DNA from 2 places in the Pseudoalteromonas sp. GutCa3 genome. Region 2 is predicted to be linked to the other one. Evidence: predicted binding sites of a transcription regulator. Region 2 holds the regulator's gene; the other holds the start of a gene.
What was found. Region 2 encodes sigma-54, which starts transcription at its own class of promoters, with help from an activator protein. Its sites were predicted from a motif close to GTTGGCACGNNNNTNGNNT; they were not measured.
Positions count from the first base shown of each region.

Region 1: CXF64_RS02395 (ferritin-like domain-containing protein) is a predicted target of sigma-54. The motif match lies at 3,728-3,746, and genes of this name have one in related genera.

Region 1 covers NZ_PJBK01000017.1:52,608-58,464, reverse strand. The annotation lists gene CXF64_RS02415 (DUF3413 domain-containing protein) at 1-261, shown strand, start outside; gene CXF64_RS02410 (DUF4124 domain-containing protein) at 353-835, shown strand; gene aceK (bifunctional isocitrate dehydrogenase kinase/phosphatase) at 939-2,657, shown strand; gene CXF64_RS02400 (LysR family transcriptional regulator) at 2,674-3,612, shown strand; gene CXF64_RS02395 (ferritin-like domain-containing protein) at 3,790-4,233, shown strand; gene CXF64_RS02390 (ExbD/TolR family protein) at 4,733-5,107, shown strand; gene CXF64_RS02385 (TonB-dependent receptor plug domain-containing protein) at 5,180-5,857, opposite strand, start outside.
Region 2 covers NZ_PJBK01000056.1:81,337-89,252, forward strand. The annotation lists gene CXF64_RS09640 (calcium/sodium antiporter) at 1-246, shown strand, start outside; gene CXF64_RS09645 (KpsF/GutQ family sugar-phosphate isomerase) at 250-1,221, shown strand; gene kdsC (3-deoxy-manno-octulosonate-8-phosphatase KdsC) at 1,222-1,773, shown strand; gene lptC (LPS export ABC transporter periplasmic protein LptC) at 1,770-2,324, shown strand; gene lptA (lipopolysaccharide transport periplasmic protein LptA) at 2,314-2,859, shown strand; gene lptB (LPS export ABC transporter ATP-binding protein) at 2,856-3,581, shown strand; gene CXF64_RS09670 (RNA polymerase factor sigma-54) at 3,651-5,150, shown strand; gene hpf (ribosome hibernation promoting factor) at 5,177-5,464, shown strand; gene ptsN (PTS IIA-like nitrogen regulatory protein PtsN) at 5,469-5,921, shown strand; gene rapZ (RNase adapter RapZ) at 5,940-6,785, shown strand; gene CXF64_RS09690 (HPr family phosphocarrier protein) at 6,828-7,100, shown strand; gene mgtE (magnesium transporter) at 7,231-7,916, shown strand, end outside.

The DNA of each region.
Region 1 (5,857 bases), on a different contig from region 2:
AGTGTTGGCCAATATTTAAATTGTAAAGCCATTACTAAGCAAACAATGCTAGGAGTTAATTTATACAAGAAAAAAGATGATATGGGCGTTAACTACTCTCAGGGTGTCGTTATAGCCTATAAAAAAGATAGGATTACCTTAATAGATTCAGATGGTAACTTTAAAAACATTTCCGCAGCTGAAGGTTTTTCTATTGAACAAGGTTTAGATATACCATTTTTAGTACAGAGTATTAAAAAGCTTAAAACCTTCACCCAATAGCCGTTATCCTAACCTAGCTTGCTATACCACCAAGCTAGGTTATAGTTTTATATTGTTTTACTAAAGAATATAAAAATCAAGGACGGCATACATGTTTAAAACTCTTCGTCATATCATCCTCCATTCTAGCTTTTTACTTATCAGTTTTTTTAGCTTTAGCGATACCACTTACTACAAATGTGTAACAGAAAAAGGCACTGTCTTTTCTCAACTCCCCTGTGACGACGAAGCAACGACTTATAAAGTTAACACGACGGGTAACCAGTATTCTGGCCCTAAGGTTGACTACACTAAACAACTAAACGAACTTGAGCGTGAAAGGCTTCTATCTGGCTTACAGGCAGAGCTTCGCAGTAATAACCATAAACTAACAATACTTGATCGTAATAAAGAGCGTGCTGAATATAAACAACAAGAGCGGTTAAATCATATTCTAGCCGTTGAAGATAAAAAGCGTATTACCAAAGACATTACTAAAAAATTAAAAATAATTAATAAAGAGTACAAAAAAGATGTATTGATTATTATTAAACAAATTAAAATTCTCGAAAAAAAGATAGCTCAATACAAATAAATCACTCTTAATTAGCAAGTAATATTTATCTTGGTTTTAAACTTAAAATAACATACCCTTAACACAATAGAGTATAAGCTCTAGGGACTATTAAGGAGTGCAAATGCAGCCTCGCCATATTGCTGAATTAATTTTAACGGGTTTTAAAAGGCACTATCAGCTATTTCAAAAAACAACGGCCAAAGCCCCTCTCGCCTTTGCAAAAAAAGATTGGCAAGCAATTAATGATATCAGCCGTTTGCGTATCAGCTATTATGATGATCGTGTTAACGAAACCACACAAGCGCTAAAAAAAGAAACCCCTACAGAGCAATTAGATGAAAGCCTATGGCTCGAAGTTAAAAAGATATATCAGCACTTTTTATGTTTCCACCCTCAAGCAGAACTCGCCGAAACCTTTTATAATTCTGTATTTTGCCGGCTGTACCATAGGCGCTATTTTCATAATGACTTTATATTTGTAGAAGCAACTTTGAAAGATGCTCCTTCAGTACCTGTTGAGGCCGAATATAGGACATACTTTCCAGTAGTTGATGGCCTAAAGCCAACAATAAAACGCATTATTAATCATTTTGATTTTAAAGCCCCATTTGTAAATTTAGAGCGTGATATTCGCCTTCTTGTTAAAGCTTTTTATAAACAAGCACCCGATACACATCACCAACCTTGGCAAATGCGCTTTGATATTTTGCACACACCTTTTTATCGTAATAAAGCAGCTTATATTGTTGGTCGTGTTGTTTCAAAAAGTGGGGTTCAGCCTTTTATAATCGCCGTATTGCACGATGAAGATAACGGATTATATTTAGATGCACTTTTAACTAAATCATCTCAAATGCGTGTCATTTTTGGCTTTGCCCGCGCCTACTTTATGGTAGAGACTCATGCACCTTCAGCACTTGTCCGGTTTTTGAATCAGCTTATGCCAAACAAAACACTTGCTGAGCTCTATAACGCAGTGGGTTTTCATAAGCAGGGTAAAACTGAGTTTTATCGAGAGTTTTTAAATCACTTATCTCACTCTAATGATGAGTTTACAATTGCACCGGGTACTCCCGGTATGGTGATGATGGTATTTACCCTTCCCTCATTTGGTTATGTTTTTAAAGTAATAAAAGACAAATTTGGTGAAAGTAAGCCCTTCGGCCGTGATACCGTATTAAAGCGTTATCAACTAGTAAAAAACCATGATCGCGTTGGCAGAATGGCCGATACCATAGAGTATTCTAACGTCGTATTTCCTTTGGCACGTTTTGATAGTAATTTACTTGCGCAATTACATAAAACAATTGGCTCATCAATGGTAATTGAAGGCGAATGGTTGATCATCAAGCATTTATATATTGAACGGCGCATGACACCACTCAATTTATTTTTAGAAAATGCTGATGAAGAAATTGCCGCAGACGCGATTGAAGAATACGGGCAAGCTCTAAAAGAAATGATTGCCGTTAATATATTTCCTGGCGATATGCTCTTAAAAAACTTTGGTGTAAGTAAGCACAAACGTATTATTTTTTACGATTACGATGAAGTTCAATACCTAACAGATATGAACTTTAGAGCATTACCAAAAGCAAAGAGCTACGACGATTATTTAATGGATGAACAAAGTTACTCTGTTGCACCACAAGATGTATTCCCAGAGCAGTTATGTACATTTGTAATGCCTAATCCTATGTATAAAAAGTTTTTCCTCAGCACTCATCCAGAGCTTATAGATGTTAGCTTTTGGAAGCAGGCTCAACAAAATATAAAAAATGGGCAGGTAAGTCATATTTACCCTTACCCGACAGCACAGCGATTTATCCATCACTGGTAGACGCAAAGGACACACAATGAATATAAGTAAAATAGATTTAAATTTACTCGTTTATCTCGATACATTGCTTCGAGAATGCAATGTAACACGCGCTGCTAATCAATTGAGTATTACGCAGCCCGCAATGAGTAATGGCCTTAAACGTCTTCGTAACTTATTTAACGACCCTATTTTAGTTCGTACCAGCGATGGTATGGTCCCGACAGAGCGCGCTTTAGAGTTACAACCCGTTATTCGTGGCATATTAATGACGCTTGAAGAAACCCTAGCACCTAATAGAGAATTTGAGGCAAGCCAGAGTAAACGTGTATTTAGAATAATGGCCAGTGATTACGCTGCAAGTACGTTAGCGCCAAAGCTCTTAAGTAAACTACACGAAGAAGCCCCCGATACTACTTTAGATATACTCACACCAAGTGATGTAACCTTTCATGACGTAGAAAACGGTAAAGTAGATATGGCAATCAACCGTTTTGAAAACTTACCTCAGTCTTTTCATCATAAACGTATTTGGAAAGACAGTTTTTGCTGCTTAGTTAAGGCCGACAACCCTATTATTGAAAACTTTAGCCTCGACAGCTACTTAAAAGCGCGCCATATATGGGTGAGTAAAACAGGTTTTGGTGTAGGCGTGGGCATGGACCCTAAAGATGTGCAAAAACTTGGTTGGGTTGACGAAGCACTTGCCCACTTTGGTAAACATCGTAACATTGCCACTTTTACGCGTAACTACCATGTAGCGATTCATTTAGCTAAAGAGAAAAATTTGATTGCGACCCTTCCTTCAAAAGCCGCAAATATATACTTAGATGATCCGGGGCTTAAAATTTTAGAGCCACCGTTTCCAATTCCTCCTTTTGAGCTTGATATGATTTGGAGCCCACTGTTACATCGCGATGCGAGCCACATCTGGTTACGCCAAAAAGTAGCTGAAGTAGCTGAAGAGCTAAAATAACTTTATTACACAATATAATGTAAAAATTGCTAGGTTAATACTTTCCTCATTAACTTAGCCTCTTTCTGAAATTAAATTAAACCAATAAAATCAAATAACTACATAAAAATAAAAACGTGGAACATACATTGCTTTTATTAAATTGAACTATACATTCATTTAATAAAAGAGGTCATTATGAACACCCATCAAGGATCAGAAGTAAATCATATTACTGACATCATTCAAGTTATGAACAGCGGCATCGACTTTTATCAAAAAGCACAGGAAAAAGTTGAAGACCCTGCTATTGGCGCACTTTTTCAGCGTATGATAGATGCCCGAAAAGTGAGTGTTGAGCGCTTGCAGCCATATGCAATTAATGAAAAAGGCGAACGCGAAGATGGTTCATCTTTCGCAGTTGAAGCACGACGTGCATACACAGCCTTACTTACTACATTCACCTCGCATAACGACAGCACGTATGTAAAAGAGCTTGAAGAAGTAGAAGATAAAACGCTTGTAGAAATTAAAGCCGCTATGGATAAACCACAACCGGCTGATTGCGAAGCTGCACTGGCTAAAACATTATTAACAATGCAAAGCTGCCATGCAGAAATGAGCCGTATGCAAAAGCAGTAAGCTTACATAACGCATAAATACAACCCAGCCTAGCGCTGGGTTTTTTATTGCCTCTAATACCAATCTGCATAAATCTTTAAGCAATTTAACGAATTAAATCACACTATAACGATGCCATATAGACCCCATATAAGCAGATTGCTATAAACACCACCTTATTTCGCCACATTTTAAATACATAATGAATACAAATATTTAATGTTATTAGAATATTTATTTAACCACGCTTTGTTTTTGCTGTGCTAATTTTGTTAATAGGTACCTAAAACCTTGCTGTCGCGCCGCAGCATTTAATTAAAAATAAGGTCCAATATGAAAAGTAAGCTAGGGCGTGTTGATCTCTGGTGGTTGAATTTACAGCAGTATGTTTGGTTTTTATGCAAGGCAGAGCCTATGTAGTGTGGTTATTCCCCATAAATAGGCGATAACGCAGCATAAAGGCCAAACATGCGCTGCCCTTTGGGCTCTTTCTAGGGACGATTCACACGCCCTAACTAAACTGCAAAATAATGCTGATGTAGATATGACCCCGATGTTAGACATAGTGTTCATATTGCTAATTTTCTTTATTGTAACTACATCTTTTGTAAAACCTGTGGCTATTGAATTAAACCGACCACTCGACAACCCTCAAATAGATAAGCCTGTTAAAAATGCTTTATTTAGAATTGATGAAAGTAACGGAGTATATTTTTCAGGGAGGTTAATTGATTTAGAGCAAGTTGCGACTAATTTAGCGATGTTCGCGGCTAAATATGAAATAAGTTCGGTACTTATAACCGCAGACGAAAACAGTACACATAATACTTTAATGAGTGTAATGAATAATATTAAGCAATACGATGATTATTCAATAAGTTTGATTTCTAAATAAAACAGCCCAAGATAAAACCAAAAAAAGGGCCTTACGGCCCTTTGAGTTAAATAACGAAAGGGAGGTTATTAATTAAAAACGGTATTCTGCACCTACGTAGTAGTAAGCACCGTTAAATCCAAATGGAGCCGAACGACGTGAGTAGTCAAACACACCTGAGCTACTTATTACTGTATTGCCACTAGCATCCACAATAGTACCTGAGCGAGAGTTACCTATTTCGTTTTTATCTGGGTAAACATCAAACAAGTTATTTGCACCAATGTTTACCGACAAATCTTCAGTAACGAAGTAGTTAACTTTAACGTCAGTTAAAATTTCTGCGCCATACGTTTGACGACCACCATCTTCTACTGTGTACTCACCAAAGCGATTAAGTGACAGGTTAACTGTCCAATCGTCACGTTGATAAAGCGCACTTAAGTTAATACGATCCTCTGGTTGCCACTCTTCAATAATAGAGATGTCTTCCGCTGAAAATATATCGTCTACGTTTACTGTCTCAAGGCTTGAGCCAGCAGGCGAAAATAACGATACAACATCTGTTTTAGTAAAGTTAGCTGCAAGTGTAAAATCAAGCGTGCCGCCTAAACCTTCAGTGTTCCACGTTGCTACAAAATCAACACCACGAGTTTCTGTATCAGCACCATTTAAGAAGAACTGACCTACGCCAGCACCCGCACTATTTAGTGCAGCATCAAGGCTTGTAGATAAACCTTTACCTAAGCGGTCACTAATTACAATACGGTC
Region 2 (7,916 bases):
AATATTGTTGGCTCAAACATATTTAATATTCTAGCGGTATTACCACTTGCCGGTATTATTAACCCTTCTGCCATTGACCCATCATTAGTAAGCCGAGACGTATTAATTATGATTGGTGCAACACTTGCTCTCATTATTATGTCATTGAACTTTAGAGGCACCCAACGTATCAATAGAGTAGAAGGCGGCTTATTGCTAATAGCGTTTTTGGGTTACCAAGGGTATATTTTTAGTCAAGTAGGGTAAATGATGGCAACGCTAAATTTTATTGAACAAGGCCTTCGCGTTTTAGATGTTGAGCGCCAAGCACTTAGTGATATTGCACAATATGTAGATGAAAATTTTCATAACGCGTGCCAATTAATGTACGACTGCGAAGGCCGTATTATTGTCATTGGTATGGGTAAATCAGGTCATATTGGCAATAAAATAGCGGCAACCCTTGCAAGTACTGGCAGTCCAGCATTTTTTGTTCACCCTGGTGAAGCAAGTCATGGTGATTTAGGTATGATCACTAAAAATGACGTAGTTATGCTTATTTCCAATTCAGGGGAGACCAGCGAAGTTTTAAATATCATTCCTGTTTTAAAACGACTTGGTGCCAAAATGATATCGATGACTGGCAATACGCAATCAACCATGGCGACCCTTGCTAATGTACATGTGTGTATTAAAGTAGAAAAAGAAGCCTGTTCATTGGGTCTAGCTCCTACATCAAGTACCACTGCAACGCTTGCGATGGGCGATGCCATGGCAGTTGCATTATTAGAAGCTCGCGGCTTTACAGCTGATGACTTCGCGCTATCTCACCCAGGTGGTAGTTTAGGCAAGCGCTTATTACTTACTTTAAAAGATGTTATGCACAGCGGCGCAAATACACCTATTATTAGCGTTTCACAAACAGTTAAAGACGCCCTTATTGAAATGTCTGCTAAAGGTTTAGGCATGACAGCCATTGTTGATGAAAATCAGCAACTCGTGGGATTATTTACCGATGGCGATTTGCGTCGTATTTTAGAACAAAGAATTGATATTCATACAACACAAATAGATGTTGTTATGACTAAGTCATGCACTACGGCTACACAAGATATTTTAGCCGCTGAAGCGCTTAATATTATGGAACACAAACGTATAAATGGCTTAATCGTCGTCAATGAGAAAAACCAACCTATTGGCGCATTAAACATGCAAGACCTATTAAAAGCAGGAGTGTTATAAATGCAATTTGAAGAACTCTATCAACCGCTGAGCGATGATGCAAAAGCACGCGCTAAAAAAGTAAAACTACTTATATGCGATATTGATGGTGTATTTTCTGATGGCCGTATTTACCTTGGTAATCAAGGTGAAGAGCTAAAAGCATTTAATACAAAAGATGGTTTTGGCATTAAAGCGCTTATAAACAGTGGCTTTGAAGTGGCTGTAATTACTGGTCGTCATTCACAAATAGTGCAACAACGTATGAGCAGCTTAACCGTACAGCATATTTATCAAGGCCAAGAAAATAAGCTCATTGCCTATCAAGAATTAAAAGACAAACTCAACCTTAGCGATGAACAAATTGCTTATATCGGTGATGATGGTCCTGACATGCCCGTTATGGAATTAGTCGGCTTTGCTGTTGCAGTAAATGATGCCCATCCACTTATTAAACGTTTATCACACTATGTAACGCAAATGCCTGGCGGCTTTGGTGCAGTAAGAGAGCTCACCGACTTACTTATGCTTGAAAATGGTAAAGCATTGACTACACAAGGCACTAGTTCATGAATGCAGCGCGCATAATATTAAGCGTTTTATTCATTAGCTGTATGGTTTGGCTTTGGTACCCTTATTTTACACAAACAAATATTGTGCCTCAGACTGAGCCTGAAGTTATTGCCAAGCCTGATTACATAGCCATTGAACTCAAACAAACAGCCTATGACGAACAAGGTAAAATTAGCCACAAAGTCACTGCGGCTAAAATGGAGCTATATCAACAATTAGGTTTTACGTTTTTTGAAAAACCTATTTTTACTTTATATAACGAAAAGCAAACGTGGCAAATAAATGCAGACGAAGCAACATTATACGAAGACAAACAATTAATTTTAGAAGGCAATGTGGTTGCCAAAAACTTAACCGATAACGCCATGATAGACAAAATCAATGCTGATAATATTCAGGTAGATATAAAGCTATTAACAATGCGTTCGGAGCAACCCGTTATCATCACTGGACCCAATTTAAAAATCACTGGTAAAGGCCTAGAAGCCGACTTAAAAACCGAAGTGATAAAACTAATTAACCATACGCGAACCATATATTATGACCAATAAAATATTAAAATCACTTATTATTCCTACACTTATACTAGCGTTTAATAGTAATGCTGCAGAGCAAAACACGCAACCGACTGCAAATCAAATTTCAATAAGCGCCGATAAGCAAGAAGGTCAATTAAAAGCTAATGTCGGGATTTTTGAGAAAAATGTTGAAATTATTCACGGTAATCGCCGTATCACAGCCGACCGCTTAGAAGTACATAAACGCGATGAACTTGGTGATAATAAACAATTATTAATTGCTACAGGTAGCCCTGCGCACTTTGAAGAAAAGCAATCAGATGGCACGACTATGAGCGCCAGTGCTGACGAAGTACGTTATGATGTATCTAAGCGTTTTTTAACGCTTGTTGGTAATGCACAAGTATCGCAAGCGGGACAAAAAATAAATGCTAAAAGCATTACCTACGATATAGAGCAGCAGCTAATCAGTGCCGAAAAAGATGAAAACTCAACTGACCGCGTTCACACAATTTTAGTGCCAATCGAGACTAAAAAAAGTAAAAAAAGCGACAAAGGTCAACCATGAGCACATTAAAAGCAGAGCTATTAGCAAAGAGCTATAAAGGCCGTGAAGTTGTAAAAAACGTCGGCCTTGAAGTCAAAGCTGGCAGTATTGTTGGCTTACTTGGCCCTAACGGCGCAGGTAAAACTACCACGTTTTATATGATAGTAGGACTTGTACCTAGCGACAAAGGTAAAATATCGATAGACGATAACGATATTACTCTTTTACCTATGCATAGTCGTGCTAGATTAGGCATTGGCTACTTACCGCAAGAGTCTTCAATATTCAGAAAGCTGACTGTTTATCAAAACTTAATGGCCATTTTAGAAACGCGCAAAGAGTTAAATAAACAAGCTAGAGAAGACACTCTCGATAAATTATTAGATGAATTTAGCATACAACACATTCGTGATAGCCAAGGTATGGCATTGTCAGGAGGCGAACGTCGTCGTGTTGAAATAGCACGTGCGCTGGCAGCAGATCCTAAATTTATATTACTGGATGAACCATTTGCAGGTGTTGACCCTATTTCGGTATTAGATATAAAGAAAATAATAGAACATCTTAAAAATCGTGGGATTGGTGTATTAATTACCGATCATAACGTAAGAGAAACCCTTGATGTTTGTGAAAAAGCCTACATTGTTTCTCATGGGGAGCTGATTGCATCAGGTACTCCAGAACACGTATTAAATGATAAAACAGTACGCGATGTTTACTTAGGCGAGCAATTTAGGCTGTAACATTTACGCCATGTCTTTAAGCATCTGCTAGTATTAATTATAACAACATAAAAGGATTGTTAGAGATACATGAGGCAATCACTACAGCTGCGCATGGGCCAGCAACTTACAATGACTCCACAGCTGCAACAAGCTATTCGTTTGTTGCAACTCAGTACATTGGATCTCCAGCAAGAAATACAAGAAGCTCTCGACAGCAACCCGCTATTAGAGGTTGAAGAAGCAGACTATTCAGAAGACGCTGCAGGTAAAAACGAGCAAAAAGCAGATACAGATGACATAACTGTTAGCGCATCTGCCGATGATGCTCCAAGCGAATACGAACAAGATAGTGGTGAAGCACTTGCAAAAGACACGCTAAGTGACGACATGGCTATGGATGTTAGTTGGGATGAGTACATGAGTGCCGCCCCAGCAGCATCATCGGGTCCGATGCCTGAAGACGAATCAATATACCAAGGCGCCTCTACTGAAACGCTCCATGAGTATTTAATGTGGCAGTTACAACTAACGCCATTTAGCCCTACAGACGAAGCTATTGCTATTGCGATTGTAGAAGCCGTCGATGATTCAGGTATTTTAACACTAAGCTGCGAAGAGATTTTAGAAAGCTTTAATCAAGAAAACGAAGATGATAACGAAGTCGAACTTGATGAAATTGAAGCTGTATTAAAACGCATCCAACTGTTTGATCCTGTTGGTATTGCTGCACGTAGTTTACAAGAGTGTTTGTGTATTCAGCTTAACCAGTTTGATAAAGAAACACCTTACATTAATGAAACAAAAATGATTTTAACCGAGCATATTGATTTATTAGCTGCTCGTGACTATCGTACATTAATGAAGAAAACTAAGCTCAAAGAAGAAGAGCTTAAAGAAGTAATGACATTAATACATACTCTTAGCCCTAAACCTGCAGATACTATTGTAAGAGAAGAATCTGAGTATGTTATTCCTGATGTGTCAGTTAAAAAAATTAAAGGCCGCTGGGTTGTTGAGTTAAACCCAGATAGCATGCCTAAAATTCGTGTTAATAGCCAATACGCGGCAATGTCTCGCACTGTAAAATCCAGTGGTGACAGCCAGTTTATTCGCTCGCATTTACAAGAAGCTAAATGGTTTATTAAAAGCTTAGAAAGTAGAAACGACACGCTATTAAAAGTAACAAATTGTATTGTTAAGCAACAACAAGGCTTTTTTGAACACGGTCCTGAAGCCATGAAACCAATGGTTTTAAATGATGTTGCTGAAATGGTAGAAATGCACGAATCAACAATTTCGCGCGTAACAACCCAAAAGTATATGCACACACCCCGTGGTATATTTGAGCTTAAATATTTTTTCTCAAGCCATGTAAGCACCGAAAACGGGGGGGAATGTTCATCTACAGCAATCCGTGCGCTTATCCGAAAATTAATCGCAGCAGAAAACTCAGCAAAACCATTGAGTGATAGCAAAATAGCGGATATATTGGCTGAGCAAGGAATTAAAGTAGCGAGACGTACAATCGCAAAATACCGCGAATCTCTGGCTATTCCACCGTCAAATCAGCGTAAAAGTTTGATTTAAGACGCAAAAAAAAGAGGGTAATGCTTATGCAACTAAACTTAACTGGTCGTCACGTAGAATTAACCGATTCACTAAGAGACTATATTAATACCAAATTTGCGAAGCTAGAAAGACACTCTGATCATATTAATAATGTTCATGTCATTCTCGATGTAGAAAAATTAAATCAAAAAGCAGAAGCCACCATACACGTAAGCGGTGCTGAGCTATTTGCCTCTACAGAACATCAAGATATGTATGCCGCCATTGACTCGTTGATCGACAAGCTCGATCGACAAGTAATTAAACACAAAGAGAAGCTTGCTCGACACTAATATGATGAAATTAAGCTCACTTATATGCCAGGACTGCAGCAAAGCTGCGGTCCTTTTTAATAGCAAAAAAAGAATTTTAGAGTTCATTAGCGAACTTGCTCACGACAAACTTCCGTATTTACCGCAACAAGATATTCTTAATGCTTTAATGAGCAGAGAAAAATTGGGTAGTACAGGTATAGGGCGTGGCATTGCCATTCCTCATGGAAGAATGAGCGGTGCAGAAGAGCCTTTGGCTTTAGTACTCGTTAGCGAAACTCCAATAAATTTTGATGCAATCGATAATCGCCCTGTTGATATTTTCGTCGCACTCATCGTACCAGATGGCGATAACCAGCAGCACTTAAAGACTCTAGCAACCATTGCTGATAAACTAAACAACAAAGATTTTTGTAAACAGTTACGCAGTGCAAAATCAGATACTGAGCTTTACCAAGTTATTGTCAATCAATCATAGTTTTATAAAGGGTGTTAAATGGAGTTAATTATCATAAGCGGCCGTTCTGGTTCTGGAAAGTCGGTTGCTTTACGCGTTGTAGAAGATTTAGGTTATTATTGCGTAGATAATATTCCAGTTAACTTGCTTCCTTCATTAGTTCGCAGTGTGTCTGATAGCTACGATAAAATTGCTGTTAGCATTGATGTGCGTAACATCCCTAAACAACAGGATGAATTTAACGATATTCTTGAATACTTGCCTGGCTTTGCAAAACCTACGTTATTTTATTTAGATAGCGACGATCAAACATTGATCAAACGTTTTTCTGAAACTCGTAGATTACACCCACTATCAATTGACTCGTTGCCTCTTGATTTAGCCATCAAAAAAGAAAAAGAATTACTTGATGTATTAATCACCCGCGCCGACTTTATGATAGACACGACTGATTTGAGTGTTCATCAACTCGCTGAATCTATTCGTGAAAAGATTTTAGGTAAAAAAGATAAACAACTGATTGTCACGTTTGAATCGTTTGGTTTTAAACACGGCATACCAAAAGAAGCAGATTATGTATTTGATGCACGCTTTTTACCAAATCCACATTGGGAACCTGAATTAAAACCTTTAAATGGGTTAGATCAACCTGTTAAAGATTATTTGGCCAATCACAGCATAGTGCAAAAATTCACATGGCAAATTCAAACATTTGTACAAACGTGGTTACCGCACTTAGAGCGAAATAACCGCAGTTATTTAACCATTGCCATTGGGTGTACAGGCGGACAACACCGCTCTGTATATTTAGCGCAAACTATCGGTGAAAGTTTTGCAATGACACATCCCAATGTAAAAATTCGCCATCGCGAACAAGAAAAATAATATAGCTGAATAATCACCTGTTCAGCTTAAGTAGAGTAAGTTATGCATTGTGAAGACACTTTTTTAATAAAAAACAAATTAGGATTGCACGCCAGAGCAGCCACCGTGCTTGCCCAATTAGCAGTGCAGTTTGATGCGACAATTACATTATTTCAAGATGACAAAGAAGCCGCAGGCGATAGCGTACTTGCACTAATGCTACTTGAAAGTAGCCAAGGCAAAGAAGTAAAAGTTGTATGTAAAGGCCCCGATTCTGAGCAAGCTTTACATGCTGTTGGAGAATTAATAGCACAACGTTTTAATGAACAAGAATAAACAGTTATAAAAATAATGCTCGCATTACTAATGCCCCAACTAAAACAGATATATAAAATAAATACGGTTAGTGACGCCAGTTAACTCACCTCTCCCCATAAAGTAATATAAAAATTTATAAAGGACGCCAATGCCTGAAGCTTTTGAACAAGATTACCCACTACAGCAACTAAAACAGGTGACTAAGTCACTCAATAGTGGTCAATTTGTTCAAGTTAGGCGCATGCTCGCAAAAACAGCTCCTTGTGATACCGCATTATTATTAGAATCATCACCACATAAAATTCGCCGACTCCTTTGGCAGTTGGTTGATCCTGATGTGCAAGGTGATGTTCTTGAAGAACTATCAGAAGATGTTCGTTTAGGCATTATTGCCCAAATGGAACCTAAGCACATTGCAGCCGCAACCGAAGATATGGGCCACGATGACTTAGGTGAAGTATTACGTAGTCTGCCGGACACCGTTTATAAAGACGTTGTTAGTGCGATGGACATTCAAGACCGTGAACGTGCAACACAAGCACTTTCGTATCAAGAGCGTTCTGCTGGCGCGCTAATGAACACCGATACAGTGACCATTCGCCCTGACGTTACGCTTGATGTTGTACTTAGGTATATTAGGCTACGTGGCGAGTTACCAGAAGGTACCGATGACTTGTACGTTGTTGATAAGCATAACTGCTTTATAGGCGCTTTATCGCTGAGTACATTATTAACTAACCCGCCAGAAAAGATTGTTCGCGATTTAATGGATGAAGATTGTGAATCCATTCCAATCTCAATGGATGAAAGTGAAGTCGCGCAATTATTTGAACG